DNA from 2 places in the Bacillus sp. UNC322MFChir4.1 genome. Region 1 is predicted to be linked to the other one. Evidence: a T-box and tRNA genes for the amino acid it is inferred to sense, from the RefSeq annotation. Region 1 holds a T-box; the other holds one or more tRNA genes.
What was found. The T-box of region 1 lies ahead of serS (serine--tRNA ligase). A T-box ahead of a tRNA ligase gene usually reads a tRNA of that ligase, here a tRNA-Ser.
Positions count from the first base shown of each region.

Region 2: it encodes a tRNA-Ser, which carries the amino acid that the T-box ahead of serS (serine--tRNA ligase) is inferred to sense. The anticodon was not compared.

Region 1 is NZ_JQKQ01000051.1:7,968-14,311, reverse strand. Features, by position in the region: gene BR72_RS16315 (YaaC family protein) at 1-19, opposite strand, end outside; gene guaB (IMP dehydrogenase) at 136-1,599, shown strand; gene BR72_RS16305 (D-alanyl-D-alanine carboxypeptidase family protein) at 1,704-3,023, shown strand; gene pdxS (pyridoxal 5'-phosphate synthase lyase subunit PdxS) at 3,331-4,218, shown strand; gene pdxT (pyridoxal 5'-phosphate synthase glutaminase subunit PdxT) at 4,236-4,826, shown strand; T-box leader at 4,881-5,102, shown strand; gene serS (serine--tRNA ligase) at 5,153-6,344, shown strand, end outside.
Region 2 is NZ_JQKQ01000022.1:39,605-45,948, reverse strand. Features, by position in the region: gene BR72_RS09870 (glucose-1-phosphate adenylyltransferase) at 1-864, opposite strand, end outside; gene glgB (1,4-alpha-glucan branching protein GlgB) at 812-2,719, opposite strand; gene BR72_RS09860 (L-lactate dehydrogenase) at 3,069-4,013, opposite strand; gene BR72_RS09855 (hypothetical protein) at 4,352-4,576, shown strand; gene BR72_RS09850 (hypothetical protein) at 4,668-4,967, shown strand; tRNA gene BR72_RS09845 (tRNA-Glu) at 5,070-5,141, opposite strand; tRNA gene BR72_RS09840 (tRNA-Ser) at 5,148-5,238, opposite strand; tRNA gene BR72_RS09835 (tRNA-Asn) at 5,247-5,321, opposite strand; gene BR72_RS09830 (SprT family protein) at 5,445-5,891, opposite strand; gene cmpA (cortex morphogenetic protein CmpA) at 5,999-6,112, shown strand; gene BR72_RS09825 (Tex family protein) at 6,191-6,344, opposite strand, start outside.

The DNA.
Region 1 (6,344 bases):
TGATTGTGGAATGCTGCATATATACTCTCCTTTAATTTTTTAGAAAATTCTAACATATAAAGTCTTTCTTGACAGTATTTTAACCAATTGTTAAGCTACTAATAATAATTTCAGGTATCATGGGGGGAATCATTTATGTGGGAATCTAAATTTGTTAAAGAAGGTTTAACGTTTGATGATGTATTACTTGTGCCAGCTAAGTCAGAAGTATTACCACGAGAAGTAAGTGTAAAAACGGTTTTATCTGAAACATTACAATTAAATATCCCTTTAATTAGTGCGGGTATGGATACGGTAACAGAAGCTGATATGGCAATCGCAATGGCTCGTCAAGGTGGACTTGGTATTGTCCATAAAAATATGTCTATTGAACAACAAGCTGAACAAGTAGACAAAGTAAAACGTTCTGAAAGCGGCGTTATTACAGATCCTTTCTTTTTAACTCCGGAACATCAAGTGTATGATGCAGAACATTTAATGGGGAAATACCGTATTTCAGGTGTTCCAATTGTAAATAATACTGAAGAGCAAAAGCTTGTCGGTATTATTACAAATCGTGATATGCGTTTTATCCAAGATTATTCTATTCTGATTTCTGATGTAATGACGAAAGAACAATTAATTACAGCTCCAGTTGGTACAACATTAGAAGATGCTGAAAAAATTCTACAACAACATAAAATTGAAAAACTCCCTCTTGTTGATGACAACGGTGTATTACAAGGTCTTATTACAATTAAAGACATTGAAAAAGTAATCGAGTTTCCAAACTCTGCAAAAGATAAACAAGGTCGTTTATTAGTTGGTGCAGCTGTTGGCGTAACAGCTGATGCAATGCAGCGTATCGATGCGTTAGTAAAAGCAAACGTAGATGTAATTGTTCTAGATACTGCACATGGACATTCAAAAGGTGTATTAGACAAAGTAAGAGAAGTTCGTGAAAAGTATCCAAACCTAAATATTATTGCTGGTAACGTTGCGACAGCGGAAGCAACTCGCGAATTAATTGAAGCAGGTGCAAATATTGTTAAAGTAGGTATTGGACCGGGTTCTATTTGTACAACACGCGTTGTAGCTGGTGTTGGTGTCCCTCAATTAACAGCAGTGTATGATTGTGCAACGGAAGCTCGTAAACACGGTATTCCAGTCATTGCTGATGGAGGCATTAAATATTCTGGTGATATTGTAAAAGCATTAGCAGCTGGTGCACACGTTGTTATGCTTGGTAGCATTTTTGCTGGTGTAGCAGAAAGTCCAGGAGAAACAGAAATTTATCAAGGACGTCAATTTAAAGTGTACCGCGGCATGGGTTCTGTTGGAGCAATGGAAAAAGGAAGTAAAGATCGTTACTTCCAAGAAGGAAACAAAAAACTTGTTCCAGAAGGAATTGAAGGCCGTGTTCCATATAAAGGTCCTTTAGCAGATACAGTACACCAATTAGTTGGTGGATTACGTGCAGGTATGGGATATTGCGGTGCAGCTGATTTAACATTCTTGCGTGAAAATGCACAGTTTATTCGCATGTCGGGTGCTGGATTACGTGAAAGCCATCCGCATGATATCCAAATTACAAAAGAAGCGCCAAACTATTCATTATAATGTCTCATATAAAAATAGGCAGAGATTTAGTATCTCTGTCTATTTTTTTTTGATTGTGTTAGAATAACGTTTATGTGAGTACAAATATATTGGGGGTAACAACAGTGACAGGTATGTTCCGTAAGCAAATGATTGTGATTGTAACGGCACTTACACTATTCTGCAGTATGTTTTTTACGTACAGCAGCGCGTTTGCAGAAACAAATTCTGCGTTGAATGTTGAAGCAGGTGCGGCAATTTTAGTGGAAGCGAACTCTGGAAAGATTTTATATCAAAAAAATCCAGATGAACAACTAGCAATTGCTAGTATGACAAAAATGATGAGTGAATACTTAGTTCATGAAGCGGTAGCAAAAGGTAAAGTTAAGTGGGATCAAAAAGTTAAGATTTCTGAGTATGCTCATATAATTTCACAAGATCGTTCTTTATCAAATGTTCCTTTAGAAAACGGTGGTACATATACCGTAAAAGAATTATATGAGGCAATGGCAATTTATTCTGCTAATGGTGCAACAATTGCTTTGGCTGAATTAATCGGTGGCTCAGAAGGCAATTTTGCTAAAATGATGAATGATAAGGCAAAGGAACTAGGATTACAAAATTATAAATTTGTGAATTCTACAGGATTAATTAATAAGGACTTAAAAGGAAAACAACCTGAAGGTACAGGTCCAGATGAAGAAAATAAAATGTCTGCTAAAGACTGTGCTTTATTAGCACAACATTTACTTCAAGATTATCCGAAGGTTCTTGATACAGCAAAAATCCCAAAAAAGACATTCCAAAAAGGTGGAAAATATCCAATTGATATGGCGAACTGGAATTGGATGTTAAAAGGGTTAGTTAAGGGCTATGAAGGCGTAGATGGCTTAAAGACAGGTCATACGGATGAAGCTGGTTATTGCTTTACAGGTACAGCAGAGCGTAATGGTATGCGTTTAATTTCTGTTGTTATTAAAACAAGTTCTGAGACAGCACGTTTTGATGAAACGAAGAAACTATTTGATTATGGTTTTACAAATTTCCAAATGAAAACAATATATCCAAAAGGTTCTCAAGTAAAAGGTCATGAAACGGTTCATGTAAATAAAGCAAAAGATACAGAGGTATCAGTGCAGACGAAGGAAGAAATTGTACTTCCAATGCCAAAGGGTAGTCAGACTATTTATAAAGCAGATTTTAAAGCAGTAAGTAAAGAAAAAGAAGCACCAATTAAAAAAGGTACAACACTTGGTTATATGAATGTATCAGCAAAAGATGCTAATGATGTAGGATTTTTAACTGGTAAATCCATGCAAGTAGATCTTGTAACAAAACAAGAAGTAGAAAAGGCGAATTGGTTTGTTCTTTCTATGCGAAGCATTGGTTCTTTTTTTAGCGGTATATGGAATGGTACAGTTGATACTGTAAAAGGTTGGTTCTAAAAGCTCCCGATAAGGGGGTTTTTTTTCTATTTTTCGCACCGACTTAATCCTAGGCATTCGCGGACGGTTGTTCCCACTCAAGATTTAGAGAGAAGCCCAAAAGATCGGTGGAGAGTAATTGCTGGTATGCGCTAGGTTAAGCGGGCTTTCCGTCATTTGGGAGGGGGAAATCCTTACCGATGGAAGTTTCACTTTATTGAAAAAAATAGTAGACAAATCTCCAATAGATAATGGTAGAATGTAAGAGTATTCTTAATTTTCGCCTTGAGCGAGGAAAAAGCAATTCACCTAGGGGGGTTTTTTGTACATGTTAAATGTAACAGGAACAGAGCGCGTAAAACGTGGAATGGCAGAAATGCAAAAAGGCGGCGTCATTATGGACGTAGTCAACGCTGAGCAAGCAAAAATTGCAGAAGCAGCAGGTGCAGTTGCTGTTATGGCATTAGAACGTGTTCCAGCTGATATTCGTGCAGCAGGCGGCGTTTCGCGTATGGCAGATCCAACAATTGTAGAAGAAGTAATGGGTGCTGTATCAATTCCAGTTATGGCAAAATGCCGTATTGGTCATCTTGTGGAAGCGCGTGTACTTGAATCGTTAGGGGTAGACTATATCGACGAGAGTGAAGTATTAACTCCAGCTGATGAAGTATACCATTTAAATAAACGTGATTACACTGTCCCATTTGTATGTGGATGCCGTGATATTGGTGAAGCAGCACGTCGTATTGCTGAAGGTGCATCAATGCTTCGTACGAAAGGTGAACCTGGAACAGGGAATATCGTAGAGGCTGTACGCCATATGCGTCAAGTAAACGCAGAAATTCGTCAAGTTGCGAATCTACGTGAAGATGAATTAATGACATATGCAAAGAATACTGGTGCTCCTTATGAAGTATTACTTGAAATTAAGCGCCTTGGTCGTTTACCAGTTGTAAACTTTGCAGCAGGCGGTGTTGCAACACCAGCAGATGCTGCATTAATGATGCAACTAGGTGCAGATGGCGTATTCGTAGGTTCTGGTATTTTCAAATCAGAAAACCCAGAGAAATTTGCACGTGCGATTGTTGAAGCAACAACGCATTATGAAGATTATGAATTAATTGCTCGCCTTTCTAAAGGACTAGGTAATGCAATGAAAGGTGTTGAAATTTCAACATTATTACCAGAACAACGCATGCAAGAGCGCGGTTGGTAATTAAAGGAGTTTTTGAAATGGTTACAATCGGTGTATTAGGACTTCAAGGAGCGGTTCGTGAACATGTACGTGCAATAGAAGCAACTGGTGCACAAGCAGTGATTGTGAAGCGTACAGAGCAATTAGAGGAAGTAGATGGCCTTATTTTACCGGGCGGTGAAAGTACAACAATGCGCCGTCTTATTGATAAATATAGTTTCATGGAACCTCTTCGTGAATTTGCTAAAGCAGGAAAACCGATGTTTGGTACATGTGCAGGTATGATCTTACTTGCAAAGAACCTTGTTGGATATGAGGAACCACATATTGGTGTAATGGATATTACAGTTGAACGTAATGCGTTTGGCCGCCAAAAAGATAGCTTTGAGGCTGCTCTTTCGATGGAAGGAGTAGGCAAAGACTTTGTTGGCGTATTTATTCGTGCGCCTTATGTTGTGGATGTAGAAGATCATATCGAAGTATTATGCACATATGAAGATCGTATGGTCGCGGTTCGTCAAAATCACTTATTAGCAGCGTCTTTCCATCCAGAATTAACAGATGATCATCGTGTCACAGCTTACTTTGTAGAGATGGTAAAGGAAGCGAAAATGAAAAAAGCTGTATAATTGACTTGAAACTTGTGTAAGATTATAGTAAATTGATGGTAACTATTTTATATGATAAATGTGTTGATAGGAAGTAGTAGCAAGAGACGTTTCTTATAGAGAGTCGGTGGTTGGTGAAAACCGATAGAAGCGACTTGTGAATCCATCCTGGAGTGAAGTGTGGAACAGTCTGTTGACTAGTAAGCATTTCCGGTAAAGAGCCGTTATCTCTACTTGAGAGGAAAGCAATTATGCTTTCAATTAGGGTGGCAACGCGGGTTAACTCCCGTCCCTTTGTTATAGGGACGGGAGTTTTTTGTTTTTGTAAAAATAAAGGAGGAAATAGCATGCTTGATATTAAAATTTTGCGTACAAACTTTGAAGAAGTAAAAGCGAAACTACAACATAGGGGCGAAGACTTAACAGACTTTGGGCGTTTCGAAGAATTAGATATAAAAAGAAGAGAGTTACTTGTACAAACGGAAGAGCTAAAAAGCAAACGTAATGAAGTATCTCAACAAATTTCTGTATTAAAACGCGAAAAGAAAGATGCAGAGGCGCTTATCTTAGAAATGCGTGAAGTAAGCGATAAAGTTAAAGACCTTGATAATGAGCTTCGTACAGTTGAAGAAGATCTTGAGAAATTAATGTTATCTATTCCAAATATTCCACATGAATCTACACCAATTGGCGAAACGGAAGATGATAATGTGCAAGTTCGTGCGTGGGGAGATGTTCCAGAATTTACGTTCGAACCAAAGCCGCATTGGGATCTTGCAACAGATTTAGGAATGCTCGACTTTGAACGTGCTGGGAAAGTAACAGGTAGCCGCTTTGTATTCTATAAAGGAGCAGGTGCAAAGTTAGAACGTGCTTTATTTAACTTCATGCTTGATCTTCATACAGAGGAACATGGCTATGAAGAAATTTTACCTCCGTATATCGTAAATCGTACAAGTATGATTGGAACAGGGCAACTTCCAAAGTTTGAAGAAGATGCGTTTCGTATTGAGAGTGAAGATTATTTCTTAATTCCTACAGCTGAAGTACCTGTAACAAACTTGCATCGTGATGAAATTTTAAATGGTGAGCAATTGCCAATTCGTTATGCAGCGTTTAGTGCATGTTTCCGTTCTGAAGCAGGATCTGCTGGTCGTGATACACGTGGTTTAATTCGTCAGCATCAATTTAATAAAGTAGAGCTTGTGAAATTTGTAAAACCTGAAGATTCTTATGAGGAATTAGAAAAATTAACAAATGACGCAGAGCGCGTATTACAGTTATTAGGTCTTCCATACCGTGTGATGAGCATGTGTACAGGGGATTTAGGATTTACAGCAGCGAAGAAATATGATATTGAAGTATGGATTCCTAGCTACGGCACATATCGTGAAATTTCTTCTTGCAGTAACTTTGAAGCATTCCAAGCACGCCGTGCAAATATCCGTTTCCGTCGTGACACAAAAGCGAAGCCAGAGCCTGTTCATACATTAAACGGATCTGGGCTTGCAATTGGCCGTACGGTAGCTGCTCTTTTAG
Region 2 (6,344 bases), on a different contig from region 1:
AATATATTGCGGCGGCTGATTCGGATTTACAGAACAAATTCTCCAATCAAGATCATATAAATTAAGCGATGAATCTTCCTGAAGCAAATCCATATTTGCCTCCCATAAGCTCTTCACTGTTCCAACATCTTTCCAATACCCGCTAAATGGGTATGCAACAAGTTTTTTATCTTCATCTAGTAAAAGTGGGATCACATCTTTCCCAAAGTCATTACTAGATTCCGGATTTCTTGCATCCATTTCTAAATACTCTTTTAAAATAGCCCAATTAAAAATATAAATTCCCATTGAAGCTAGGTTGCTTTTTGGAAATTGCGGCTTTTCTTCAAATTCAACAATCTCCATCGCCTCATTCGTATTCATAATGCCAAAGCGGCTCGCTTCATCCCAAGGCACTTCAATAACAGAAATAGAGACATCTGCCTCTCTTTCTATGTGATAATCAAGCATTTTGGCATAGTCCATCTTATAAATATGATCTCCAGACAAAATGAGAACATGTTCTGGATCATACTGCTTTAAATAGTTTAAATTTTGATAAATGGCACTTGCCGTTCCTGTATACCACTTCACACCTGAAGACTCTGCATAAGGAGGCAGTACAGTAACTCCTCCATTTACACGGTCTAAATCCCATGCATCTCCAATACCGATATAGCTATGCAGCTCTAACGGCTGATATTGTGTTAAAATCCCGACTGTTTCGATACCAGAGTTCGCACAGTTACTTAATGTAAAATCAATAATGCGATATTTCCCCCCAAATGGAACAGCTGGCTTAGCTAAATTTTTTGTTAATGCACTTAGACGACTACCTTTTCCTCCTGCTAATAACATTGCTACGCACTTCTGCTTTTGAACCATCTTGTTTACTACTCCCCTTTCGTGTTTTCACTGGTCGTAAAATTGATATTCCAAATGGTGGTATTGTCATTTCGACATGTGCAAGCTGATTATGATAAGGTTCCATAATCGCCTTTAATCGCTTCTTATTCATTTTTCCTGAACCGCCATATGTAGAACTATCGCTATTTAAAATTTCGTTATAATAACGAAATGCTGGTACACCAATTTTATAGCTTTCATACACCGCGCTCGTAAAATTACAAACGATAACGAGAAGATCCTCTTCTCTTTCGCCTTGTCGAATAAATGAAAAAACACTTTGTTCACGATTATCTGCGTCAATCCACTGAAATCCTTTCGGTGTATGGTCAAGCTGCCAAAGCGGCTTGGAGCGCTTATACAATGCTATGAGCTCCTTGAAATAATCATGCATACAATTATGCATCTCAAAGTCATGTAAACTCCAATCTAAGTCTTCAAGGTCTTTCCATTCATCAAATTGTCCAAACTCGCCACCCATAAAGAGAAGCTTCTTCCCTGGATGTGTAAATAAATAGCCGTACAATAAACGAAGCTGCGCAAATTTGGACCAATAATCACCCGGCATTTTATTTAACAGCGACTTCTTCCCATGTACAACCTCATCATGCGATAAAGGTAAAATAAAGTTCTCAGAATACGCGTACAGCAGCGAAAATGTTACTTTGTCATGAATATATTTCCGATACTCCGGCGCGCATTCCATATATTTTAAAATGTCATTCATCCAGCCCATATTCCACTTATAATTAAAGCCAAGTCCACCTTCATACGTCGGTGCTGTTACAAGCGGCCATGCTGTTGAATCTTCTGCAGTCATTAAGAAAGTAGGATCTTCTTTAAATACAGCTTCATTTAACTGTTGCAAGAACGCCACCGCATGTTCATTGCTTTCCTGCCCCCCACTTCGCTCCCAATACAACATATTCGCAACCGCATCTACCCGAAAACCGTCAATATGATAAAACCTCATCCAAAACAGCGCATTTGAAATAAGAAAATTTCGCACTTCTTGTTTTCCTAAATCAAAATTCACCGTCCCCCATACACGGTTTTCTTGCACATCAAGATCTTTATATTCATACGTCGGTTCTCCATCAAACAAATAAAGCCCATGAGCATCTTTACAAAAATGTCCCGGTACCCAATCTAAAATGACACCGATCCCATATTTGTGACATTCATCGACAAAATACATAAAATCTTGTGGCGTTCCGTATCTACTAGTCGGCGCATAATATCCCGTTCCTTGATATCCCCAAGAGCGGTCATATGGATGTTCAACGAGCGGCATAATTTCCACATGAGTAAATTGATGCTCCGCTACATATGGAATAAGTTCATCTGCCATTTCTCTATAAGAAAAAAAAGACCCATCTTCTTTCCTTTTCCACGAACCAAAGTGAAGTTCATAAATGGCTATTGCTTCGTTATAGATGGACTTTCGTTTCTTTTTTTGGAACCACTTCTGATCTTTCCATTCATATCCTTTTATATCGTAAACAACGGATGCCGTATTGGGCCGAACTTCAGCACACATTGCATACGGATCTGCTTTTAAAAGCGTATGCCCTTCTCGTGTTTGAATGGCATACTTGTATAATTCCTGCTGAGAAATATTCGGTATAAATAAAGACCAAATCCCTTTCTCAGTCACTCGTATCATTTCATGTATCTCGCAATTCCACTCATTAAAATCTCCCACAATACTCACAGCTTGTGCATGAGGTGCCCATACGGAAAAACGTGTACCTTCCATTCCATTTTCCATCGTCAAATGAGCACCAAGAATCTCGTAGCTATCATAAAACTTTTCTTCATGGAACAATAACATGTCTTTCACATTACATTTCGTCTCAATCACTATGTTCACCTCACATGATGACAGAATTTTAAATACGTTATTACTATTCTTCAGTAAATTGAAATATCCTTGCGATTTTATAAAAAAACATTCGTTTATTTATAGAAATCTGCGATAATTTCATGAAATTTAACCGAAAAATATCGAATTTTGGCGAATATTCATTGTAAACGCTTTATTTTAGAATAATTTTTTAGTGGGGAAGAAAAAGATCTACTGCTCTATTTTGTTATTACTTTCCATTCAAATAAAACATAAAAAAACCCCTTCCGGCAAAAAGGATATAGGGGAGGCCGGAAAGGGATTTATACAATTTGAATTATAGTACTGGTGCCATAGTTTCTTTTAACACTTTTATAGAATGATCAAATTTCAATTCTTCTTCTGCATTTAATTCAAGCTCTACAATTTCTCGAACACCTTGACGGTTGATAACTGCTGGAACACCTATGTAAACATCTTGTTGTCCATATTGCCCTTCAAGATATGCAGATACTGTCAATACGCTGTTCTCGTTGTTTAGGATCGCTTTCGTTACACGTAATAGTGCCATACCGATACCGTAGTAAGTTGAGCCTTTACGTTGAATAATATGATAAGCAGCATCTCGAACATTTACAAAGATTTCATCTAAATCACTTTGGTTGTACTTTTCATTGTTCGCTAAGATTGTTTCTAGCTTTTGTACGCCGATCGTAGCATGGCTCCATACAGGAAGCTCTGTGTCACCATGTTCACCAATGATATACGCATGCACATTACGTGGGTCTACCTCTAAGTACTCACCTAGCATATAACGCAAACGAGCAGAGTCTAGAGTTGTACCAGAACCAATTACGCGCTCTTTTGGTAATCCAGATTCTTTCCAAGTTACATAAGTTAAAATATCCACTGGGTTAGTTGCAACTAAGAAAATACCATCAAATCCACTATCCATAATACCGCGAACGATTTGTTTATAAATTTTTGTATTCTTCTCAACTAAATCTAAGCGAGTTTCACCTGGCTTTTGTGGTAATCCAGCAGTGATAACAACAAGATCTGCATCTTTACAATCTGCATAGCTACCTTTCCAAACTTTTGTTGGAGCTGGCGCAAATGGAACCGCATGGCTTAAATCCATCGCTTCGCCTTCTGCTTTTGCTTCGTTTACATCAACAAGAACAAACTCTTCAACTACACCTTGGTTAATCATAGAATATGCATAGCTACAGCCTACAGCTCCTGTTCCTACTAATACTACGCGGTTAATACCTTTTTTCATGGTAAAATCCCCTCTCTATTTTCCAATCTCATTATTATCATTGTCATTTAAGTTAATAATTAAAATACTATTTTTATGTTGTTTATCTTGTTTACATTCATATTGTAGCACGATTACTTGTGAATGTATTCACATTTTTTTGACCTATTTGTGAATTATTTCACAGATAGGGGAAAGTTATTGTATCAAATGTGGAATCCATCTCAATTTCATCTATACACGCCTAATTTCACATACTATTCCCTTCAAAACTGTATATAATTTGTCCACACCTTTTTTCAGCTTAGAAATATATTATATATTGAATTAAAAATTTATTTTGAAAGGCGTTGATTGATATAAATAAGCATACAAAATGCGTCTGTGAGCAACTCGAAACTTTACAGCCTGGTACAGAAGTAGATATTTTTCTAAATGGAAACTTTATAGATGATGTTACTTTTGTTAATTTTAATCCTCAGAACTTTTGTGCAACGTTTGTAGATACAGAAGGAGATGAAGCAGGCGGCGTAATCCTTATAGATTGCCGCGATATTCAAGCGCTTCGAATTGAGGCAAGCTAGTTGATAAAAGAGAGCTTTTTTGAAGCTCTCTTTTATCATTTCAACATATAGTTCCATCCGAAATATACAAAAGAAAAAGAGGGAAAGAACCATGTCAATTTTCATAAACCATATTGCTAGCCCTAAAATATTTAACCCAAATTTAGTAAAGGATACAGATATACAATCTTTATATATAAAAAATAAAGAAAAATATTTTGAAGATATTTGTTACCTTTTAAACACCTTTCAGTTAGGAAAAAAAGTAAACGAAATTATAATTAATGGCGTGCCATTAACCGTTTCAAATTTTGCAGGGTTTCACTTTAGCACAGGTCTTGCTACATTTCTAAATAATAGTGGGCGCATTGTCCTCGTTAATTGCGAACGCATTGATGCAATTGTACTTTAACATTATTATTTATGAGAAAGTGAAAGTAAGATCGAGGATACATTATTAATCACTACAAGACAAATAAAAAAAGAGATAGCATCACATGCTATCTCTTTAGTATGACCCGTACGGGATTCGAACCCGTGTTACCGCCGTGAAAGGGCGGTGTCTTAACCACTTGACCAACGGGCCAATTTCTGGCAGAGAAGAAGGGATTCGAACCCTCGCACCGCGTAAGCGATCTACTCCCTTAGCAGGGGAGCCCCTTGAGCCACTTGGGTACTTCTCTATATTATATGGCTCCGCAGGTAGGACTCGAACCTACGACCGATCGGTTAACAGCCGATAGCTCTACCACTGAGCTACTGCGGAATATTTAAGACAATTTATATCTTATAAAAATTCATTTTCTAAGTCAAGTGCTTCCTACAACATTCTGTAGTGACGTGACATGTTTATAATATACTGGATTGTTTTTTTAGTGTCAAGGAGTTTTTAAACCTGCTTTAATTTCCCTTTACACTTCCCGCACACATAACGAACTGTATTTACTCTGCGTCTTCTTACATATTGAAAATGACACGTTATACATTCATACACATATTGTTTTACCTCTACTTGTCTCCCGGACATTCTTTTACAAAAACGCGGTGCGTTCACCTGCTTTAATAATTCACGAAAGTCTTTATCTCTATGCTGGTACCCTTTCCCCATAATATGCAAATGATAATGACATAACTCATGTTTAATTACTTCAATCAATTCCTTTTCCCCATACTTTACATAATAATGATAATTTAGTTCTATATTATGAGTGCTTAATATATACCGCCCACCTGTCGTACGTAACCGTTTATTAAACACCGCCTTATGCAAAAAAGGGCTCGCAAAATAATTTATCGATACTTCCTCCACTAATCTCTGAATATCTACTTCATACATCCTCATCTCTCCTACCCATTAAAATAAATCCACACGTCTCGTCGGTCTCATGCATACATTAAATAGTACATATACCCATCCTCATTCTTATCAAAGGAGGGATTCATATGCCAGCATGGCTTCGCAAACAAATGCGGCGTGCTTATTATGAAAAAAACCGCTATCAAATCAAATTACTTAACGAATGCTGGTTTTTTTATAAAAAAAAGCAACATCCCTAATAAACAAAGGGAATGGATCAACATATTCCACTCCCTTTTCATTCAACTAACAATAAACGCATCCATAGGCGTGGCTTTTTAATCTTCTAACGGTAACATAGATAAAGCGACGCGTCCTTTTTTCATATCAACATCATCGACCCACACTTTTACAATTTGTCCGACAGACACAATATCTAATGGATGTTTTACAAACTGTTTACTCATTTTCGAAATATGAACTAGTCCATCT